DNA from 3 places in the Methylobacterium sp. NPDC080182 genome. Region 1 is predicted to be linked to each of the others. Evidence: predicted binding sites of a transcription regulator. Region 1 holds the regulator's gene; each other region holds the start of a gene.
What was found. The regulator LexA, encoded in region 1, represses DNA repair genes until DNA is damaged. The targets are predictions, from matches to a motif close to TGTTCNNNNTGTGTTCNG.
Positions count from the first base shown of each region.

Region 2: the regulator LexA is predicted to act here: its motif matches at 3,545-3,562, upstream of uvrA (excinuclease ABC subunit UvrA).
Region 3: the regulator LexA is predicted to act here: its motif matches at 4,740-4,757, upstream of ACQKQD_RS30615 (DUF3072 domain-containing protein).

Region 1 is NZ_JBNNWO010000003.1:296,646-303,786, forward strand. It holds gene gltA (citrate synthase) at 1-590, opposite strand, end outside; gene gltX (glutamate--tRNA ligase) at 891-2,318, opposite strand; gene ACQKQD_RS07470 (ComEC/Rec2 family competence protein) at 2,512-4,827, shown strand; gene lexA (transcriptional repressor LexA) at 4,821-5,549, opposite strand; gene ACQKQD_RS07480 (hypothetical protein) at 5,801-6,250, shown strand; gene ACQKQD_RS07485 (hypothetical protein) at 6,269-6,484, opposite strand; gene fae (formaldehyde-activating enzyme) at 6,805-7,141, shown strand, end outside.
Region 2 is NZ_JBNNWO010000023.1:52,330-59,470, forward strand. It holds gene ACQKQD_RS29380 (methyl-accepting chemotaxis protein) at 1-18, opposite strand, end outside; gene ACQKQD_RS29385 (winged helix-turn-helix transcriptional regulator) at 121-480, opposite strand; gene ACQKQD_RS29390 (zinc-binding alcohol dehydrogenase family protein) at 590-1,609, shown strand; gene ACQKQD_RS29395 (cupin domain-containing protein) at 1,620-2,045, shown strand; gene ACQKQD_RS29400 (MFS transporter) at 2,050-3,228, opposite strand; gene uvrA (excinuclease ABC subunit UvrA) at 3,710-6,796, shown strand.
Region 3 is NZ_JBNNWO010000027.1:35,594-42,734, reverse strand. It holds gene ACQKQD_RS30640 (TRAP transporter substrate-binding protein) at 1-545, opposite strand, end outside; gene ACQKQD_RS30635 (tyrosine phosphatase family protein) at 693-1,262, shown strand; gene ACQKQD_RS30630 (branched-chain amino acid ABC transporter substrate-binding protein) at 1,287-2,423, opposite strand; gene ACQKQD_RS30625 (polysaccharide biosynthesis/export family protein) at 2,574-3,743, opposite strand; gene ACQKQD_RS30620 (hypothetical protein) at 4,005-4,253, opposite strand; gene ACQKQD_RS30615 (DUF3072 domain-containing protein) at 4,435-4,731, opposite strand; gene ACQKQD_RS30610 (gluconokinase) at 4,906-5,472, shown strand; gene ACQKQD_RS30605 (Cof-type HAD-IIB family hydrolase) at 5,477-6,298, shown strand; gene ACQKQD_RS30600 (lytic transglycosylase domain-containing protein) at 6,467-7,141, shown strand, end outside.

The DNA of each region.
Region 1 (7,141 bases):
AAGTTCGACGTGTAGTCGAGATCGTTCTTCGGGTACACGAACGGCTGGCCGATCGAGTACTTGTAGGCCATCGCGGCGAGCGTCGGCATCTTGGCGATCATGCGGATCGACGCGATTAGCCGCTGGCTCTCGTCCGTGATGTCGGTGGAATCGTGGTAGAAGGCCGAGAGGGCGCCCACCGAGGCGACCATGACGGCCATCGGGTGCGCGTCGCGGCGGAAGCCGGTGAAGAACCGGTTCATCTGGTCGTGCACCATGGTGTGGCGCGTGACCCGGTACTCGAAATCGGCCCGCTGGGCGGCGGTCGGCAGGGCGCCGAACAGCATCAGGTAGCAGGTCTCGAGGAAGTCGCCCTTCTCGGCGAGCTGCTCGATCGGGTAGCCGCGGTAGAGCAGCACGCCCTCGTCACCGTCGATGTAGGTGATCTTCGACTCGCACGAGGCCGTCGAGGTGAAGCCCGGGTCGAAGGTGAAGGCGCCGGTCTGGGCGTAGAGCTTGCCGATATCGATCACGTCCGGCCCGATCGTGCCGGTTTTCACCGGCAGTTCGATCGACTTGCCGTCCACGGTGATGGTGCTGGGTGCGCTCATGGATCGTGGACCCTTCTCTGGCGACGTGGCGGATGCCGGCCTCGGGCTGCCCGAGTCGGTCCCGGGGGCCTGAGCACACGCATTATGCTGCGGGTGCTCACAGCCATGGGTTACCCAAACGGCAGTGCAGCAGCAACGGGGTCGGTGACAACCCGCCCCCGTCGCCAAGCGAATTCCGCCAACCGATTTCCACCCAACGCAATCCGGGTCGGGGCCGGCAGTTCCCTGTCCGCTCCCGGTCCGCGCGCGGCGGTCCCAGCGCCGCCTCGTCCCTGCCTCGTCCCTGCCCTCAGCCCGGCCTCAGCCCTGCGGCGCCTGATCCCCGAGGCGCGCCAGGGTTTCCTCCCGGCCGAGCACCGCCATCACGTCGAACAGGGGCGGGGAGGTGGTGCGGCCGGTGAGCGCCGCGCGCAGGGGCTGGGCGACCTGCCCGAGCTTGCAGCCGGCCGATTCCGCGTACTGCCGCACCGCGCCCTCGGTGGAGGTCGCGCTCCAGTCGGGCAGCGCCTCGAGCACCGGCCGCACCCCGGCGAGGCGGCCGCGCCCCTCGTCGGAGAGCAGGGCGCGGGCCTTGTCGTCGAGCGCCAGGGGCCGCTGGGCGTAGAGGTAGTAGGCGCTGTCGAGGAGCTCGATCAGCGTCTTGGCCCGCTCCTTCAGGCCCGGCATGGCCTGGACGAGCTTGTCCTTGAGATCGGGCCGCAGCGGCGCCGACAGGCCGCGCTCCGGCCCGACGTTGGGCAGGATGGTCTCGATCGCCGCGACGAGGTCGGAATCGGCGCTGGTGCGGATGTAGAGGCCGTTGAGGTTGGCGAGCTTGGCGAAGTCGAACCGCGCCGCGGAGCGCCCGACCGCGCCGAGGTCGAAGGCCGCGACCATCTCGTCGGTGGAGAAGACCTCCTGGTCGCCGTGGCTCCAGCCGAGCCGCACGAGGTAGTTGCGCAGGGCCGCCGGCAGGTAGCCGAGATCGCGGTAGGCCTCGACGCCGAGCGCGCCGTGGCGCTTCGAGAGCTTGGCCCCGTCCGCCCCGTGGATCAGCGGAATATGCGCCATCCTCGGGATGTCCCAGCCGAGGGCCGAGAAGATCTGGCTCTGGCGCGCCGCGTTGGTGAGGTGGTCGTCGCCGCGGATGATCTGCGTGACGCCCATGTCGTGGTCGTCGACCACGACGGCGAGCATGTAGGTCGGCGTCCCGTCCGAGCGCAGCAGGACGAGGTCGTCGAGGTCCTTGTTGGCCCAGGTCACGCGGCCCTGGACGGCGTCCTCGACCACGGTCTCGCCCTCGGTCGGGGCGCGCAGGCGGATCACCGGCTTGACCCCGGCGGGGGCCTCGGACGGGTCGCGGTCGCGCCAGCGGCCGTCGTAGCGCGGGGCGCGCCCCTCCGCGCGGGCGGTCTCGCGCATCTGCGTGAGCTCCTCGGCGGTGGCGTAGCAGTGATAGGCGCGGCCCGCGGCCAGCAGCTCCTCGGCGACCGCGCGGTGGCGCTCGGCGCGGGCGAACTGGAAGACCACGTCGCCGTCCCAGTCGAGGCCGAGCCAGGAGAGGCCGTCGAGGATCGCGTCGATCGCCCCCTTGGTGGAGCGCTCGCGGTCGGTGTCCTCGATGCGCAGCAGCATCGTGCCGCCGGTGTGGCGGGCGTAGAGCCAGTTGAACAAGGCCGTGCGGGCCCCGCCGATATGCAGGTAACCCGTGGGCGAGGGGGCAAAGCGCGTGACGACGGCTGAGGACATCGGTCCGGTATGTTCCGGGGCTGGTCGCGGACGGGGCGCGACGGACGGCGAAGGGGCGGCGGAGCGGCGAGGGGCTCGACAGGGCGCCCGTAGCACGAAGAACCCGCTGTAGCACGGGCCGGCGGATGCGTTAAGAATCGCCCGCAGAATCGCCCGGCCCCGACGACAGGTCGCGCGGAGCGGGGCGGCGGCGATGCGGCGGATCGGCGCGAGGCGGGCGGACGGCGCGGTCGCGCTGATCGGCCCGCGCGCCCGAGCCCTTCCCGCCGCCCTCCTGGCCGCCCTCCCGGCGCTCCGCGACTGGGTCGTCGCCGGCCTCGCCCGCGAGGCCGAGCAGCGCCGGCTGTTCCCCTGGCTGGCGGTGGCCTTCGGCGGCGGGATCCTGGTCTACTTCGCGGCGGCCGACGGCGCGCCGAGCCTCGCCGCCCCCCTGATCGCGGCCGCCCTCGCGCTGGCGCCGGTCCCCGTCCTCGGCGCGCGGCCGGCGGCCCTGGCGGCGGCGCTCGCGGTGGCGGCCGCGTTCCTCGGCTTCGCGGCGGCGACCTGGCGGGTCTCGCAGGTCGCCGCACCGATCCTCACCCGCACCACGATCGGCCCGCTCGTCGGAACGGTCGAGGCCCTGGACGAGCGCGAGGTCGGCGCCCGGCTGGTGATCCGGGTGGAGAGCTTCGCCGGCCTCGCGCCGGAGGCGCGGCCCGCCCGGGTCCGGGTCTCGTTCCGGAAGACGCCGATCCCGCGTCCCGGGGACGGCGTCGCCGCCACGGCCCGGCTGCTGCCGCCCCCGGAGGCGGCCCGGCCCGGCGGCTACGACTTCGCCCGGGACGCCTATTTCCAGGGGATCGGCGCGGTGGGCTCGCTGATCGGCACCGTCACCGTCCGGGAACCGTCCGGGTCGCCGCCGCTGGCCCTGCGGCTCGCCGCTGCGCTCGACGCGGCGCGCAACGGGCTGACGCGCCGGATCGCGGAGGCCGCCGGCGGCCAAGCGGGTGCGGTGGCGGCGGCCCTGGTGACGGGCAAGCGCGGCCTCATCGGGCCGGCCACCAACGACGCGCTCCGCGCCGCCGGCATCTACCACGTGGTGTCGATCTCGGGCCTCCACATGGTGCTGGCCGCCGGCGTGGTGTTCTGGCTGGTGCGGGCGCTCCTCGCCGCGGTGCCGCTCTGCGCGCTCCTCTGGCCGATCAAGAAGATCGCGGCCGGCTTCGCCATGGTCGGCGTCACCGCCTACTGCGCCTTCTCGGGCTGGGACATCGCGGCCGAGCGCTCGCTGATCATGACCCTGATCATGCTGGGCGCGATCCTGGTGGACCGGCCGGCCCTGTCGATGCGCAACCTCGCCCTCGCGGCGCTGATCGCGCTCGCCCGGGAGCCGGAGGGCCTGCTCGGCCCGAGCTTCCAGATGTCCTTCGGCGCCGTGGCCGGGCTGATCGCCTGCGCGCGGCTGATCGACGGGCGGCTGCTCGTGCGCCCGGGGGCCGGGCGGATCGGGCGGCTCGTCGGGACCGGCCTGTCGGCGATCACCGGGACCCTGGCCACGACCCTGGTGGCACAGGTCGCGACGGCCCCCTTCGCCACCTACCACTTCCAGACGGTCCAGCCCTTCGGCCTCGTCGGCAACGCCCTGACCCTGCCGCTCGTCTCCCTGGTGGTGATGCCCGCCGCGGTGATCGGCTGCCTCGCCTATCCCTTCGCCCTCGACCGGCCGGTCTGGTGGCTGATGGGGCAGGCGGTGGCCGGGATGCTGGCGATCTCGGACTGGATCGCCGGGTTCGAGCGGGCGGTCCTGGTGCTGCCGGCCTTCGGCGCCGGGGCGCTGGCCCTGCTGACCGCCGGCCTACTGCTGGGGACGCTGCCGGCCTCGCGCCTGCGCTGGCTCGCCGTGCCGCCGGTCCTGCTCGGGCTCGTCCTCGCGGCCCGGCCCGACCACTACGACCTCTACGTCGACCGGCAGGGCGCGGGGGCCGCGGTGCGGGGCCCGGACGGGCGGCTCGCGGCCCTCGGCAGCCCTTCGGGCTTCGTCCTCGAGCAGTGGCTGAAGGCGGACGGCGACGGGCGGCGGCCCGCGGCGCTGATCGTCCGGTCGGGCAGCGGGCGCTGCGACCGGCTCGGCTGCACCGCCCGGCTGCCGGACGGGCGGGCGGTCGCCCTGGTCCGGGACCGGCGGGCCTTCCCGGAGGATTGCGCCCGCGCCGCGGTGCTGATCACGGGCCTCGCGGCGCCGCCCACCTGCACGGGGCCGCTGGTGATCGACCGGCGCGTCCTCGCCGCCCGCGGGGCCGTGGCCCTCCGGACCGACGGCGACGGCTTCGCCGCGCGCTACGCCCGGGACGACGGCCGCGCCGTGCCCTGGCAGCCAGCCGCCGGGCGCGGGCCGGGACCGCCGCGGCCGGTCACCGCAGAGCCGGGCGACCGCCCCGCGGAGGACGGGGTCGCCGCGACGCCGGAGGCCGACGCCGCGCCGGGCGGAGACCTCGCCCCCGGCGACGCGCCGGCCGAGCCGCTTCAGTAGCGGCGGACGAGGCTCACGAGGCGGCCCTGGATCCGGACCCGGTCGGGCCCGAGCACGCGGGTCTCGTAGGCCGGGTTGGCGGCCTCGAGGGCGATCGACGAGCCGCGGCGGCGCAGGCGCTTGAGCGTGGCCTCCTCGTCGTCGATCAGCGCCACGATGATGTCGCCGGTATTGGCCGTCTCCTGCTTGCGGATGACCACGAGGTCGCCGTCCAGGATGCCCGCCTCGACCATCGAGTCGCCGCGCACCTCGAGGGCGTAGTGCTCGCCGCCGGCCACGAAGTCCGGCGACAGGGTGATGGCGTGGCTCTGGTTCTGGATCGCCGAGACGGGCGTACCGGCCGCGATCCGGCCCATGACCGGGATCGAGATGGCGCGGCCGGACTCGTCGATCATCCGCGTGCTCGCCGGGGCCGACGGCTGCTTGGACTTACCGCCCTCGACCACGCTCGGCGTGAAGCGGCGCGGCTCGGCGGGGGCCTGAGCCGCCGGAGCGGCCTGGGTCAGGCTCTCGGGGATCCGGATCACCTCGATGGCGCGCGCCCGATTCGGGAGGCGCCGGAGGAAGCCGCGCTCCTCGAGCGCCGTGATCAGCCGGTGGATGCCGGATTTCGACTTGAGATCGAGGGCATCTTTCATCTCGTCGAACGACGGCGGGACACCGCATTCCTGCATCCGGCTCTGGATGAATCGCAGGAGGTCCAGCTGCTTGCGCGTGAGCATCGACGGGGGACTCGCGGCTTGGCGGACCGCCACGTGACGGTCTCCGAAACAAATCACGAACAGGTTAAACGTTCCGCAAGTGTTCCGCAAGAGCGGCACCGCTCGGCCCGGCGCGCCGCGGGCGCGCCCGCGGGAGTAAGGTCGAGAAACGCATTGACGGCGCAAGCGGAGCCGTTTCAATGCATCGCGGCGCCCCGCCGGGAAGGCGGCGGATCCGGGGTGCGGGCTGGGACCCTCTTGGAATGACGAGGATGCGACGACCCGCAGCTCTGCTGCCCCTCGGCCTCGCCGCCCTCGGCCTCGCCGGCTGCACCACCGGATTCTCCTACATCTCGCGGAACTACGTGGCGCTCACTCCCCAGGTCGTCACGATCGGCTGCAAGGAGCCCTACGAGGTCTACGACAACCGGCAGCTGCGCCGGATGCTGATCGTGTCCAACGCACTGCGCGAGTATACCGGCTGCAACCTGAGCGAGGTCCGGATCGATCCGGAGCCGGGCGCCACCCGGGTGAAGCGCTTCCGCACCGCCGCCCGGGCCTATCTCGACGAGACCGTGCGCGAGGATTGCCGGATCACCGGCGAGACCGTGTTCGATCCGCTGAAGACCGAGTTCGCCTACGCCTGCGACGCGCCGATCGAGAAGCGCGGCACCGTGGTCCCCCGCCTGCCGGGCCGCAATCCGGGCCTCGGCGTGCGCTGACCGGCCGGCGGCGCGTCCTCAGGCGCCCGGCTTCGGGAAGGTCCGCTCCGCGGCGTCGCCGGCGGCGGCCAGCAGGGCGCGGGCGAAGGCCCGGGCCTCCGTCCGGTCGAGCACGATCGCGGCGGTGACCGGCGCACCGCCGAGGTCGGCGATGGCGAGTTCCAGGCGCACCCCGTCGGGCACGGCGCTCGCCTGAAGGCTCCAGCCGGAGCCCCGGTCCGTGCTCTCCGCCATCGTGTTCCTCCCGCATGCCCGGCACGGCGCCGCGCGCCCACCGGAACGGCCAGGCCCGGGACCGCTCCCGGAGCCACGCTCCGGTCTTCCCTGCCTCGCCTGTCCGCGTTCCTCAAGGCCACAGGCCGCGCAGGGGTGAAGATGCGCGCCGTCGCGGATGCCGGCGGCCGCATCGCGGCGACACGGGGCGGCACGGGGCTGCGCCCGCGCCGCGGCGCGGGCGAGGGCAGGGGCGGCCGGGATGGGGGCCGGCTTCGGGGCGATTGACGCGAGGCCGCCGATGATGTCTCCCGCGGGCTCCGATCAGGTGGAGTTCGAACATGCAAGAGATCTGGTTCCGCACGGGCGAGGCCACGGTGCTGGCGGCCGAGGGCCAGTACACCGACGCCATGCCGGAGGTGCTGATCGGCTCGGTGCGCGGCCCGGTCGGTCAGGCCTTCGCGTCGATGATGGGGCAGGTCCAGGGCCACACGCGGATGTTCGTGGTGCGCGACCTCAACCAGCTCGTGCGCCCGGCCACGATGATGACCACCAAGGTCACGATCCACACGGCCGAGTATGCCGAGCTCCTCGGCGGCGTGGTCCAGGCCGCCACCGGCGACGCGATCGTGGACTGCATCATCGAGGGCATCCTGCCGAAGGACGGGCTCGACGAGC
Region 2 (7,141 bases), on a different contig from region 1:
CGAGGCGAGGATCGGCATCGGAAGTTCTGGAACCGTCCGGCGGGAGATGCGCCACCTTCCGGCCAAGTCATAAAGATCCGGTTATGTGGTCGCGCCCATATTCGGCACCGGTTTGCACAATCAGGCGGCGTTTTGAGTCGTATCTGCCAATTCCGCGTGCAGATCACCCCAGGTCTTCAGCGCGCGGATGACCGGATCGAGGGACCGCCCCCGCTCGGTCAGGCTGTATTCCACCTTCGGAGGAACCTCGGCGTAGACCGTCCGGGTGATCAGGCCGTCGGATTCCATTTCGCGCAGCTGGTTGGTGAGCATGCGCTGGGTCACGCTGGCGAGGCGCCGCCGGATCTCGTTGAAGCGCAGGGTCCCCTCCAGCAGATGGTAGAGGATCACGCCCTTCCACTTGCCGTCGATGAGCCGGAGCGTCGCCTCGACGGCGCAGCCGGGGCTGCAGGCGCCCGTGTGGCGGCGGGTGCGGGGCATGGGCTGTCTCCGACGGTATCATTTCCGGCACTAGTGGCGTTTTATGTGCGTACTTGCGGCCTGTGAAGGCGGGCGGCATCTCCTGCGGCGACACTCCGAGGAGATCACCATGCGCGCCGTCGGCTACCGCAAGTCCCTGCCGATCACCGATCCCGAGGCCCTGGTCGACCTCGACCTGCCCCAGCCCGAGCCCGGCCCGCGCGACCTGCTGGTGAAGGTCGAGGCGGTCTCGGTGAACCCGGTCGACACCAAGGTCCGGCGGCGGGCCGAGCCGGAGGAAGGCGGCACCAAGGTGCTCGGCTGGGACGCGGCCGGCACCGTCGTCGCCGCCGGCGCGGAGGTCCAGGGTTTCGCCGCGGGCGACGCGGTGTTCTACGCGGGCGACCTCACCCGGCCGGGGACGAACGCCCGGTTCCACTGCGTCGATGCCCGCATCGTCGGGCACAAGCCGGAGAGCCTCGACTGGGCGCAGGCCGCCGCCCTGCCGCTCACCGCGATCACCGCCTGGGAGACCCTGTTCGACCGGCTCGACGTGGACAAGCCGGTGCCGGGCGCGGCCCCGGCGATCCTGATCGTCGGCGGCGCGGGGGGCGTCGGCTCGGTGGCGATCCAGCTCGCCCGGGAACTCACCGACCTCACCGTGATCGCCACCGCGTCGCGGCCTGAGACGGCGGCCTGGTGCCGGGACCTCGGCGCCCACCACGTGGTCGACCATTCCAGATCCCTGGCGGCGGAGGTGGCGGCCCTGGGGATCGGCGCGCCGGGCCTCGTCTTCTCCACGACCAACACCGACGCCCACCTCGCCGCGATCGTGGAACTGATCGCCCCGCAGGGCCGCCTCGCCCTGATCGACGATCCGGAGCGCCTCGACGTCGGGCTCCTCAAGCGCAAGAGCCTGTCGCTGCACTGGGAGTTCATGTTCACCCGCTCAATGTTCGCCACCGCCGACATCGCCGCCCAGGGTGCGCTCCTCGACGAGATATCCCGCCTCGTTGATTCCGGGCGCCTGCGCACCACCCTGGGGGAGCATTACGGGCGGATCGACGCCGCGAACCTGCGGCGCGCCCACGCGCTGGTCGAGAGCGGGCGCGCCAGGGGGAAGATCGTGCTCGAAGGGTTTTCCGATTGAGGAGGGCGTGATGGCGGACGCGGCGGGGAGCGGCCTCTTCGACGTGACGGCGCTGGCGGCGGGTCTGCCCGACAGCGCCGAGACCCTCCTGGTCGACACCTACCTGACCGACCGGGAGGCGGCGAGCGCCCGGGTGTTCCGGGTCTACCGGCCGACCCCGCCGCACTATCACGCCACCTGCGACGAGTACCTCTACTGCCTCTCGGGCCGGGGCCGGGTCTGGCTGGGCGATCCGGCCGCCGAGACGGCGTTCGGCCCGGGCCAGCTCCTGTTCTTCGAGAAGGGCACGGTCCACGCGATGCCGGCGCTCGAGCCCGGGGACCCGGTGGTGTTCCTGTCGATCGACACGCCCCGGCGGGCGCCGACCGACATCGTCTTCGTGAACCCGGAGGACGGGACGCCCGCCACCTTCATGGCGCGCAACGCCGAGGCGTGAGGGGTCACACCCGCAGGGACCGGCCGGCCGCCGCCACGCCGAGGAGCAGCGCCGCCACGATCAGCAGGGACGCGGGCAGGCCGAGCGCCTGCGCGGCGAAGCCGATCAGCGCGGGCCCCGCCAGCACCCCGGCATAGCCCAGCGTCGTCACCGCCGGCACCGCCACGCGCGCGGGCATCGCGGTCTGGCGCCCCGCCGCCGTGAACAGGACCGGGACGATGTTGGCGCAGCCCGCCCCGACCAGGGCGTAGCCGGCGAGCGCCGCCTCCCAGGCCGGGATGACGACCGAGAGCGCGAGGCCGGCCGCCGCCAGCAGGCCGCCGAGGATCACCACGGGCCGCCGGCCGAGGCGGGCCACGATCGCATCCCCGCCGAGCCGGCCGGCCGTCATGGTGACCGAGAAGGAAGCGTAGCCGAGCGCCGCCCAGGCCGGATCGAGCCCGCGCTGCTGGATCAGGAACACCGCGCTCCAGTCGAGGGCCGAGCCCTCGGTCAGGAACACCACGAAGCAGAGCAGGCCCAGCACCAGCACCGGGCCGCGGGGCAGCGCGAAGGCGGGCCCGCCGCTTCCCCCTGTCCCGCCGGCCGGAAGGATGCCCGGCCAGGCGGCCGCGAACAGGGCCACGATGCCGGCGACCAGGATCAGCACGCTCCAGCCGGCGCCCAGGCCGGTGCCCATCAGGACGCTGGCCAGCAGCGCCCCCAGGATGCAGCCGAGGCTGTAGAGACCGTGGAAGCCCGACATCATCGGGCGCCCGGCGGCGCGCTCCACCGCGACGGCCTGCAGGTTCATGACGCAGTCCACCGCCCCCATCCCGGCCCCGAACAGCAGCAGCGCCCCGGTGAGCGGCACGAGCCCGGAGGCCAGGGCCAGGACCGGCAGGGCCAGGCCGATCGCGAGCGTCCCGGCGAGCAGGACCGGCCGGTATCCCAGCCGCGCGGCCGCCGCCCCGGCGCTCGGCATCGCCAGGAGCGAGCCGACGCCGAAGGTGAGGAGCAGCAGGCCGAGCCCGGCCGCGTCGAGGCCGGCGCGGTCCTTCACCAGCGGCACCAGGGGCGCCCAGGTGGCGTTGGCGATGCCCACGATCAGGAACAGCAGCCGCGTGGACAGCCTCTGCCGGGCCGCGGTCCGGTCGTCGGCCCCGGGGATGGCGACCGGAGCGGTCAGGTCGAGCGCTGGCATCGATACGGGTCGGGATGTGGATCTGAGGGCAGGATTCGGCGACGTGGATCTCAGCCCCCGCGGTGCAACACCGAAGGTGGGCCAAGGTTTGGCGAAACCCGAGGTTTGGCGGATCCCGAGGTTTGGCGGATCCCGAAATTTGGCGAATCAAGGTACGGCGAACCTGGGGCCGCCGGACTCTGATCGCGGCCGTTGGCTGCACCGCGTCGTCCCGCGCAGCGGAGGGAGCCCGGCGCGCGCCTCGTCCGTGTGGCGCCATCGGGGCCGCCGCGCTGCGCCCGCGGAGACGGCGGCGCGTTCACCGAGCGGTTGCCGACGTACGCGTTTCGTTCTAGCAAGGGCGGCGCATGACGGGCCTGCGTCCCGCCGGCCGCATCTTGCCGTGAGCCCCCTCGGGCTCGACATGAGGCCGGTGCGGCGGCTGGCCCGCGCGCGAAATCCGACTCTGACCGCGTCGACGCCTCGAAAGACCGCCGCCCTCATGGCCAAAGCCCAAGCTGGAAGTCGTGTCGCAAGCCGCGCCGGCGCCGCCAAAGCCGCTCCCAAGACGCCCCTCAAGGCAGCCTCGACGAAGGCAGCCCTGCCCAAACCGGCCCGCGCGAAGGGCGAAGCGCCCGCGGCCCGGACCGAAGCCGCCATCGACGCCAAGCTGGAGGCCCTGTTCGACGCCGCGCCGGCCCCCGTCGAGGACCGGCGGGTCATCGCGATCCGCGGCGCCCGGGAGCACAATCTCAAGAACGTCGACCTGACCATCCCGCGGGACAAGCTCGTGGTCTTCACCGGGCTCTCGGGCTCGGGCAAGTCGTCGCTCGCCTTCGACACGATCTACGCCGAGGGGCAGCGCCGCTACGTCGAGTCGCTCTCGGCCTACGCCCGCCAGTTCCTGGAGATGATGTCCAAGCCCGACGTCGACCAGATCGACGGGCTGTCGCCGGCGATCTCGATCGAGCAGAAGACCACCTCGAAGAACCCCCGCTCGACCGTGGGGACGGTGACCGAGATCTACGACTACATGCGCCTGCTCTGGGCGCGGGTCGGCATCCCCTACTCGCCGGCCACCGGCCTGCCGATCGAGAGCCAGACCGTCCAGCAGATGGTCGACCGGGTGCTGGAGCTGCCGGAGAAGACCCGGCTCTACCTGCTCGCGCCCGTGGTCCGCGGGCGGAAGGGCGAGTACCGCAAGGAGATCGCCGAATATCAGAAGAAAGGCTTCCAGCGGCTGCGCGTGAACGGCGAATACTACGCCATCGACGATGTGCCCAAGCTCGACAAGAAGTTCAAGCACGACATCGACGTGGTGGTCGACCGGATCGTGGTCCGGGCCGATATCGGCTCGCGGCTCGCCGAATCCTTCGAGACCGCGCTGGAACTCGCCGACGGCGTCGCCGAGATCGTGTTCGCCGACGCCCCCGAGGGCGAGGCGCCGCGGACCGTCACCTTCTCGTCGCGCTTCGCCTGCCCGGTCTCGGGCTTCACCATCGCGGAGATCGAGCCGCGGCTGTTCTCGTTCAACAACCCGTTCGGCGCCTGCCCGACCTGCAGCGGCATCGGCCACGAGATGCGGATCGATCCCGAGCTGGTGATCTCCGACCCTGGCTTAAGCCTGAAGCGCGGCGCGGTCGGCCCCTGGGCGAAGTCGACCTCGCCCTATTACGGCCAGACGCTGGAGGCGCTCGCCGAGCATTTCGGCTTCAAGACGGGCGTCCCCTGGCAGAGCCTGTCGGAGACGGCCCGCGCCATCGTGCTCTACGGATCGGGCAAGCAGGCGGTGCGCTTCGCCTACGACGACGGCTTGCGCAAGTACACGGTCAACAAGCCCTTCGAGGGCGTGATCCCGAACCTGGAGCGCCGCTACAAGGAGAGCGACTCGGACGCCGTGCGGGAGGAGATCGGGCGCTTCATGAGCGAGACGCCCTGCGCCGCCTGCGGCGGCAAGCGGCTGAAGCCCGAGGCTCTGGCCGTGAAGGTCGCCATGGCGGACATCGCCGACGTGACCGCCCTCTCGGTCTCCGAGGCGCACCGGTGGTTCTCGGACCTGCCCGGGAAGCTGACCGCGAAGCAGAACGAGATCGCGGTCCGGATCCTGAAAGAGATCCGCGACCGGCTGAGCTTCCTGGTGGATGTCGGCCTGGAATACCTGACGCTCGCCCGCGGCTCCGGCTCGCTCTCGGGCGGCGAGAGCCAGCGCATCCGCCTCGCCTCGCAGATCGGCTCCGGCCTGACCGGCGTGCTCTACGTGCTGGACGAGCCCTCGATCGGCCTGCACCAGCGCGACAACGAGCGGCTGCTCGGCACGCTCAAGCGCCTGCGCGACCTCGGCAACTCGGTGATCGTGGTCGAGCACGACGAGGACGCGATCCTGCAGGCCGATTACGTGGTCGATGTCGGCCCGGGCGCCGGCATCCACGGCGGCGAGATCATCGCGCAGGGCACCCCCGCGGAGGTGCTGGCGAACCCCGCCTCGCTTACCGCCAAGTATCTCACGGGCGCGATGGCGGTGCGCACCCCGACCGCCCGCCGCAAGGGCCGGAAGGGCAAGCTCGGCCTGTTCGGCGCGCGGGGCAACAATCTCAAGGACGTGGACGTCGAGATCCCGCTCGGCACCTTCACGTGCATCACCGGCGTCTCGGGGGGCGGCAAGTCCACCCTGGTGATCGACACCCTCTACAAGGCCATCGCCAAGAAGCTGAACGGCGCCCTGGAGCACCCGGCCCCCTACGGGCGGCTGGAGGGGCTGGAGCACCTCGACAAGGTCATCGACATCGACCAGTCGCCGATCGGCCGCACGCCGCGCTCGAACCCCGCCACCTATATCGGCGCCTTCACGCCGATCCGCGACTGGTTCGCGGGCCTCCCCGAGGCCAAGGCGCGGGGCTACCAGCCCGGGCGCTTCTCGTTCAACGTCAAGGGCGGGCGCTGCGAGGCCTGCTCGGGCGACGGCGTCATCAAGATCGAGATGCACTTCCTGCCGGACGTCTACGTCACCTGCGACGTCTGCAAGGGCAAGCGCTACGACCGCGAGACCCTGGAGGTGAAGTACCGGGGCAAGTCCATCGCCGACGTGCTCGACTCCACCGTCGAGGAGGCGGCCGAGCTGTTCAAGGCGGTGCCGGCGATCCGCGACAAGCTCGAGACCCTGAAGCGGGTCGGCCTGCACTACGTCCATGTCGGCCAGCAGGCCACCACCCTGTCGGGGGGCGAGGCGCAGCGCGTGAAGCTCTCCAAGGAGCTGTCGAAGCGCGCCACCGGCCGCACCCTCTACATCCTCGACGAGCCGACCACCGGCCTGCACTTCCACGACGTCGCCAAGCTCATGGAGGTGCTCCACGAGCTGGTCGACCAGGGCAACACCGTGGTGGTGATCGAGCACAACCTCGAAGTGATCAAGACCGCCGACTGGGTGATCGACATGGGTCCCGAGGGCGGCGACGGCGGCGGCCGGGTGGTGGCGCAGGGCACGCCGGAAGAGATCGCCCGCGCCAAGGCCAGCCATACTGGCCGGTTCCTGCGCGAGGTGCTGGAGCGGCGGCCCGCCTCACCCGCGAGCCGCGGCCGCGCCGCGGAGTAGCGCGGCGGCGGAGGGGGGCGGACCTTCCGGGGGCGGGCATCACACGCACCGGCGTCCGTGCCGGACGCGCCCCCGCCCCCGCCCCTGCAGTGCGGGCGCGGGTCCGACGCGACGGATCACCCGCTCCCGGGCCGGCGCGGCAGTTTCTGCCGGGTCTCGGCCGGACCCCGCGCCCGCGGACGGTGATTCGAGCGGCCGGATCCGGCTCCGGACCCGCCGCCGACCGGCTCGGAGCCGGATCCCGGCCCGCGCGTCCGGACCGGCGGCCTGCCCGATCACCTTCCCGCCTTTGCCGGATTCTCCCGCGGCCCGGGCCGGCAACAGCTTGACCGTTCAACGATATTT
Region 3 (7,141 bases), on a different contig from region 1:
AGGGTCTTGATCTCGCGACGGAACCAGCCGCCCATCTGGGCGCCGGTGTTGCCGCCCGGCAGGCAGACCAGCCCGGCCTTGGCGAAGACCTCGGCGAAGAGTTCGGCGGCGCCGCCCGCCTGCCACCACGCGGCGGCGCCCCGGGCGTTGAGGCCGAAGGGCACCGCGGTGGCCAGCGCGAAGGTCGGATCCTTGGCCATGCCGAGGGTCGCAGGACCGTGTCCCATCTCGACGGTGCCGGCGGCCACGGCGTCGAGCAGGCCCTCGGCCGGGACCGGCTCGCCGGGGCCCTGGACCTGGATCTGGAAGCGCCCGTCGGTGGCCTCCGCGACGATCCGGCTGAGCGCCTCGGGGGCGCCGTACAGGATGTCGAGGGTCTTCGGGTAGGCGGAGGACAGGCGCCAGCGCAGCTCCGGGGCGGACTCGGCCCGGGCCGGCGCGGCGAGCGGCCCGGTCAGGGCCGCGGCGGCGCCGAGGCCGGCGGTCAGCACGCTGCGGCGCCGCGTCCCGGCCGCGGGGGATCGCGCGAGGTGAGGTTCGTCCAACGGCATCTCGTCCGAGCAGGTCCGACCCGTCCGGGCCGGATCGGGGGTCGCAGGTAGCACGTGCGTGCCGGTTCTCGAAAGCCGTGGGCCGCCCGGGCAGTTCCGTGGCGCCTCGAAACCGGACCGTGCCCGTGCTAGGCGCCCGGGATGCGAACCGAGCCCGCCGTCACCCTGCACACCGTCTGCGGCCTGGAGGAACTGGCCGGCCACGGCGCGCGCGGCGTGAGCCACGTCCTGTCGCTGCTCGATCCCGGCACGCCGGAGCCCGCGGCCTTCACCGCCTACGGCGCCCACGCCCGCACGACCCTCCGGTTCCACGACTGCCTCGGCCCGGGCGACGGTCTCGTCCCGCCCGAGCCGGAGCACGTCGCGGCGATCCTGGATTTCGGGCGGGCGCTCGACGGGGCCGGCCATCTCCTGGTCCACTGCCATTACGGCCTGTCGCGCTCCACGGCGGCGCTGCTGACCCTGTTCGCGCAGGCCGAGCCGGACGCGTCCGCCGCCGCCCTGGTGGAGCGGCTCCACGCCCTGCGCGAGCCGGCTTGGCCGAACGCGCGCATGATCGGCTACGCCGACGTGATGCTCGGGCGGGACGGGGAACTCAGCGCGGCGGTGCGGCGGCTGCACGCCCTGCAATTGCGGGTCCGCCCGCATCTGGCAGAGCTGCTGCGCGGCCTCGGCCGCGGCGCGGAGGTCGAGGCCGCAGAGACCTTGTGAGGTTGTCTGTGCGGGGTCCGCCCCTCACTTGCCGGCCGGCGTGAAGCTCCCGTCCTTCCACACGTAGAGCACGTAGCCCTGGGCGGTGACGTCGCCCTTGGCATCGAAGCCGACGGTGCCGAGCACGAGATCGAAGCGCTCGGTGTGCAGGGCCTGCGCGATCGGCCTCGGCTCGGTGGAGTGGGCGAAGTTGCCGGCCGCCACCAGCGCCTGCATGGCTGCGTACCCGTAGATCGTCGAGCCCGTGGGATCGACGCCCTCGGCCTTGAAGGCCTTCACGACGGCCGCGGCGGCGGGCTGCCGGCTCGGGTCGAGGTAGAAGGTCATCAGCACGCCGTTGCTGGCCGATCCGGCGATCTTGGCGAAGTCCGGCGTGGCGATGGCCGAGGTACCGAACCATTGCGGCCGGAAGCCCCGGTCCGCCGCGATCTTCACGAGGCGGCCCATCTCGGCGGCGTCGCCGCCGTAGTAGACGACCTCGATCCCCGCGCCCTTGAGGCGGTCGACCAGGGCGGCGTCGTCGGCGTCGCTCGGCGAGAACGACAGGAACAGCGCCTCGTTCACGCCGATGCGGTTGAGGTTGTCCTTGGTGGCGGCGGCGAGGCTGCGCGCCGCCGGCGTCTGGTCCTGGATCAGCGCGATCTTCCGGTCGCGGAACCGCTCGGCCAGCACGGCGGCGGACAGGCGCGCCTGGTCGTCGTCGCGGCCGCAGACCCGGAAGATGTTCGGCAGCCCTCGGTCGGTGAGCCGGGCCGCCACCGAGGCCGCGGTGATCATCACCACCCCGTTCTGGGCGTAGATGTCGGAGGCCGCGATGGAGGCGTTGGAGCAGACATGGCCGACGACGAGACGGACGTTCGACCGGACGAAGTGGTTGGCCACCGCCATGGCGGTGTTCGAGTCGCAGGCATCGTCCTGCACGTCGAGGGTCACGGGCTGGCCGTCGAGGCCACCCATGGCGTTGGCGTCCCGGGCGGCGGCCTCGACGCCGCGCAGAACCTGCTCGCCGACCGCCACGTAGGGACCAGACCGCGGAACCGCGACGCCGACCACCACGTCGGCCACCGCTTGGGTGGCGGGCAGGAGCGCGAGACACAGGCTCAGGGCGATCAGCGCGGGCCGGAGCGGCCCGTGGGCGGGGACGAAACGTCCGATCTTCATCGGGCTCTTCTGGGCATCCTTGCGCGACACGTCGGCGCGACGGCGGATGCGGCTCCGTAGCCTCGATCCCGCCCCGCACCCAGTGCCCATACGCGAGGACGCGGCGAAACGCGATTTTTTTCCGCGGCGGTCCTGTCGACGACTTGGTCCCTACTTGGCGTAGGCGTAGGCCGTCGCGGCGGATGCGACCGGTCCGGTGACGCCGTTGAAGGCGGTGAGGACCTTCTGGACCTCGGTGAAGGGGGCGTTCGACACGTAGATCAGGTCGCGGTTGCGCATCCGGAACGCCTGGGACACGAACAGGCTGTTGGGGTCGCGCATGTCGATCCGGTAGACCACCGGCACCAGAGGCGTGCCCAGAAGCTTCGAGCCGGGGCTGAGCCGGCGCACGACGCTGGCCGGCTCGAACCGGAAGATGAACGTCCCGGCCGGGTCGGCGGCGAAGTCCGACAGGCCGCGCGCCTTGGCCAGCGCCTGCGCCAGCGTGATGCCGTCGGCCTGGAACGGCAGCTCGGTGCTGTTGCCCAGCGCGCCCACCGCGATGAAGGTCTGCGGGTCGCGCACCAGCGTCAGCACGTCGTTGGGCCGCAGGTAGATGTTCTCCCTGGGGTTCGACACCACCGTGGTCAGCGGCACGGTCGCGGTCACCGGCCCGCGCGAGAGCCGCACGAAGGTCTCGTTGACCGGCGCGCGGTTGCCGCCGGCGGCGGCGATGACGTCGAGGATGCGGTCGCCGTGGCCCGAGAGCGGCAGGCGGGCGCCGGCGGCGCCCTCGCCGGTGACGGTGACGGCCTGGGAGATCGGGCGGGTGACCGAGACCAGCACCTGGGGCTGGATGGCCTTGCCGGCGAGCTCGTTCTCGATGAGCGCCTGGACGTCCTGGGTGCGGCGGCCGGCGACCTTGATGCGGCCGGCATAGGGCACCGAGATGGCGCCGTCGCGCCCGACGGGCTGCTCGGGGATGAGGGCGGACTTGGATCCGGCGGAGAAGCGGTCGGCGACGAGGGGTCCGGAGAACAGGCCGCCGGATCCGGCTTCCCAGACGGAGACCGAGACCATGTCGCCGATGCCGATCACCGGCTCGGAGGAGGGGCGATGGTCGCCGAAGGAGGCGAGCAGGCTGTCGAGGGGGCGGCCGCGCAGGGCCTCGACCACGGAGGGGGTGACGTCGATGATCTCGTAGCGGGCAAGGATCCCGCCGTCGGCCGTGGCGACCTCGGCCCCGGCCTGGATCGCGCTCGCCGTCGGACCCGCCGCGGGCAGGTACGTGCAGCCCGACATCGCCGTGACGGCGAGCAGGACGAGGGGAAGTTTGCGCATCCAGATGTTGCCCATCGGTATTGCCGAGCCCGTGCCTAGCCCATAGCGGCCCAGGTGTCCGTAGCGGGTGAGCCACACTCCGCCCGCCACGACCGAGACTGCTAAGTCATCCTCGTTAAGCACAGCTTTTTCGGGGCACAGGGACGACGAATGCCGGGCGCAGCGCGCGCTGCTGAAATATCGGGACACAAATCCGGGCGCTGTCGACGGTAACGGGTCGCCCCATCGACTCCAGGGCCGCACGGCCCCGGCGCGATCCGCTCACTGACCCTGGGTCACCGCCGCGGTGATGTCGCCGTAGACGGCGCTGACGCGGGACACGTAGTAGCGGATGCTGCCGACCGCGACGAGGAAGATCAGGCCCCCGAGCAGGGCGTACTCGGTCGCGGTGGATCCGCGGACGTCGCGGGCGAAGCGCGCGGCCGCGACAGGGATCCGATCCGTCAGGGCGGCCGCCGCCCGGGATCGCACCGCGCGCCGCCCCGCCCCGTCGCCGCCCGGCTCATCCATAGTCGAACGCGCCTTCCCGTCCCGCCGTCCGCGTGGCCTCACGCGCTCGGAAGGCTGTTACCGGCCCGCGCTTGCCGCCGGCTTAACGAAGTGTCTGAAACAGGGCATCGGGCTGATTCCGGGCGGGATATGCACCGCGCCGCGCGGCGGGCGCGCCCGGCGAGGGCGCGCCCGCGACGGCTCAGGCGTGGCCGGCCTTGTGGCGCAGGTCGTCGATCCGCTTGGAGGCCTCGGCCTTGTCGAGGTCGGGATCGAACGCCTTCGGCTCCTTCGCCTCCTCGGAGAGCGTCTTCAGGTAGGAGGCCTGCGCGCCGGTCATCGGCTCGCCGCCGGTGGTCCACTGGTCCGGATCCTTGATCTGGTTCGACACGTCCTTCGGGTCGGTCTTGGGGTTCTCCGGCGCGTTCTGGTGCGCATCCTGGCGCGCTCCGGAATCCCGATCGGCCTTCGACGTCGCCTTCGCGGTGGTGGCAGCCATGCGACTCATGTTCCCTAAATGTTCGCGTTCTGGGTCGTCAACGCGGCCCGCGCCGCGACGGTTCCTGCCGACACGGCGGCAACGTCGGGCGCGGCGATCTTCCCTTCCGCGCGCGCGCTCCGCATGATCGTGACGCGCGGCGCCCCGGCGCGCCTCGGAGCCACGGTGGTCCGGATGACGTCCCAATCAGACTCGCCATTCGATGCCGGGACGGCCGCTCAGGTGCTCGTGGTCATGGGCGTCTCGGGGTCCGGGAAGAGCACCGTGGCGGCGCTGATCGCCGAGAAGCTCGGCTGGATCTTCGTGGACGGCGACAGCTTCCACGCGCCGGAGCACGTGGCGAAGATGCACGCGGGCCACGCCCTCGACGACGCGGACCGCGCGCCGTGGCTAGCCCGGATCGCGACTTGGATCCAGCAGCGCCTCGACGCCGGCGAGTCCGGCGTGGTGGTCTGCTCGGCGCTCCGGCGCGCGTACCGGGACGTCCTCACCCGGGGCAGCCGGCGGGTCCGCATCGTCTACCTCGACGGCGACAAGGCTCTGATCGCGCGGCGTCTCGCGGAACGCCAGGGTCACTTCATGTCGCCGCATCTCCTGGACAGCCAGTTCGCGACCCTCGAGGTCCCGGGCCCCGACGAGCACCCGATCACCGTCGGGATCCTCGAGCCGCCCGAGGCGATTGCCGACCGGGTCGTGGCGGAACTCGCCACCGCGGCGCGCCGGGATCCGGGTGGAGAGTGACGCGATGACTGCAGGAACCGGCAAGGCCGCGGGGATCGCCCTGGTGATCTCGGACGTCGACGGCACCCTGGTCACCGGGGACAAGCGCCTGACGGCAGCGACGGTGGCGGCCGTCCGCCGCCTGCGCGCGGCCGGGATCGGCTTCAGCATCGCCTCGGCGCGGCCGCCGATCGGGCTGCGGAGCCTCGTGGCGGAGCTCGGCCTCGACCTGCCGATGGGGGCCTTCAACGGCGCGAGCGTCGTCCGGCCGGACCTGTCGATCATCGAGGAGCGGACCATCCCGGAGCCGGCGGCCCGGGCGGCCCTCGACCGGCTCCTGGCCGAGGGGCTGGACGTCTGGGTCTTCGCCGACGGCGCGTGGTGCCTGCGCGACCCGGACGGTCCCTACACCGACCTGGAGCGCCGCACGATCGACGCGGAGCCCCGGGTCGTGCCGGATCTCGGAACGCTCATGGGTACGGCCGCCAAGATCGTCGGCGTCAGCCGCGACCACGCCCATCTCGCGGCCTGCGAGACGCGAATCGCGGCGGCGCTGGCCGGCCGGGCCACCGTCCACCGCTCGCAGAAGTACTATCTCGACGTGACGCCGCCCGATCTCGACAAGGGTCGCTTCGTCGCCTGGATGAGCGCGCATCTCGCCATCCCGCGCGAGCGGATCGCCACGTTCGGCGATGCCGGGAACGATCGCCCGATGTTCGCGCAGAGCGGCTACTCCGTGGCGATGGGCAATGCCGAGGCGAGCGTCCAGGCGGCGGCCAGCGCGGTCACGGACAGCAACGACGCCGACGGGTTCGCCCGCGCGGTCGAGCGCTTCATCCTTCCCTGACCGGCTCCCCAGACCGGCCGACCGCGTCCGCGCGCCGCCCTGTGGCGCGCGGATCACAAGCACGCCCGTCGCCCCGGCCGCCCACAGGCTGCCGAACGGGGGCCGCTTTCCGGCCTCATTTCCCCGTGACCTAGCTTGACTACAGAACAAGCAGCACCGGGTCTCGGAATGCATCGCCTCATCCTGGCCGCCGTCCTCGCGGTCGCGCCCGCCGCCGCCTTCGGGCAGGGCGCGCGCGACAATATCGACGCGTTGATCGAGCAGCAGGCGAAGGCGAACGGCGTTCCGGCGAGCTTCGTGCACGCCGTGGTCAAGCGCGAGAGCAACTACAATCCGCGGGCGAAGGGCGGCAGCGCCCTGGGTCTCATGCAGATCAAGCACGCGACCGCGCGCGGCATGGGCTACACCGGCGACGCCGCCGGCCTGTACGATCCGGAGACCAACCTGCGCTATGGCGTGGCCTATCTGGCGGGCGCCTACCGCACGGCCAAGGGCAACGTCGCCCAGGCCTACCAGTACTACAACCGCGGCTACTACTACGCCGCCAAGCGCCAGGGCATCTCCACCGAGGTCGCCTCGGTGGTCGCCCCCGTGGCGGCGTCGGCCAGCGCCCTCGCGAGCCTGTTCGGCGGCGGCGTCGCCGACTCCAAACCCAACCCCGCGGCCGCCCTGGCCTACGCGCCGACGGCCGCCGCCGTGGCGGAGGTTCCGACCGAGACCGTCGAGGTGCCGCTGCCGCCGCGTCGGCCCGCCGCCCTGGCCGGCGCCGCGGTCGAACTCGCCAGCCTCTCCATCGACCCGGCCGCAGGCGCGACCCCGGCCGCCCCGCAGGCCGCCTCGGTT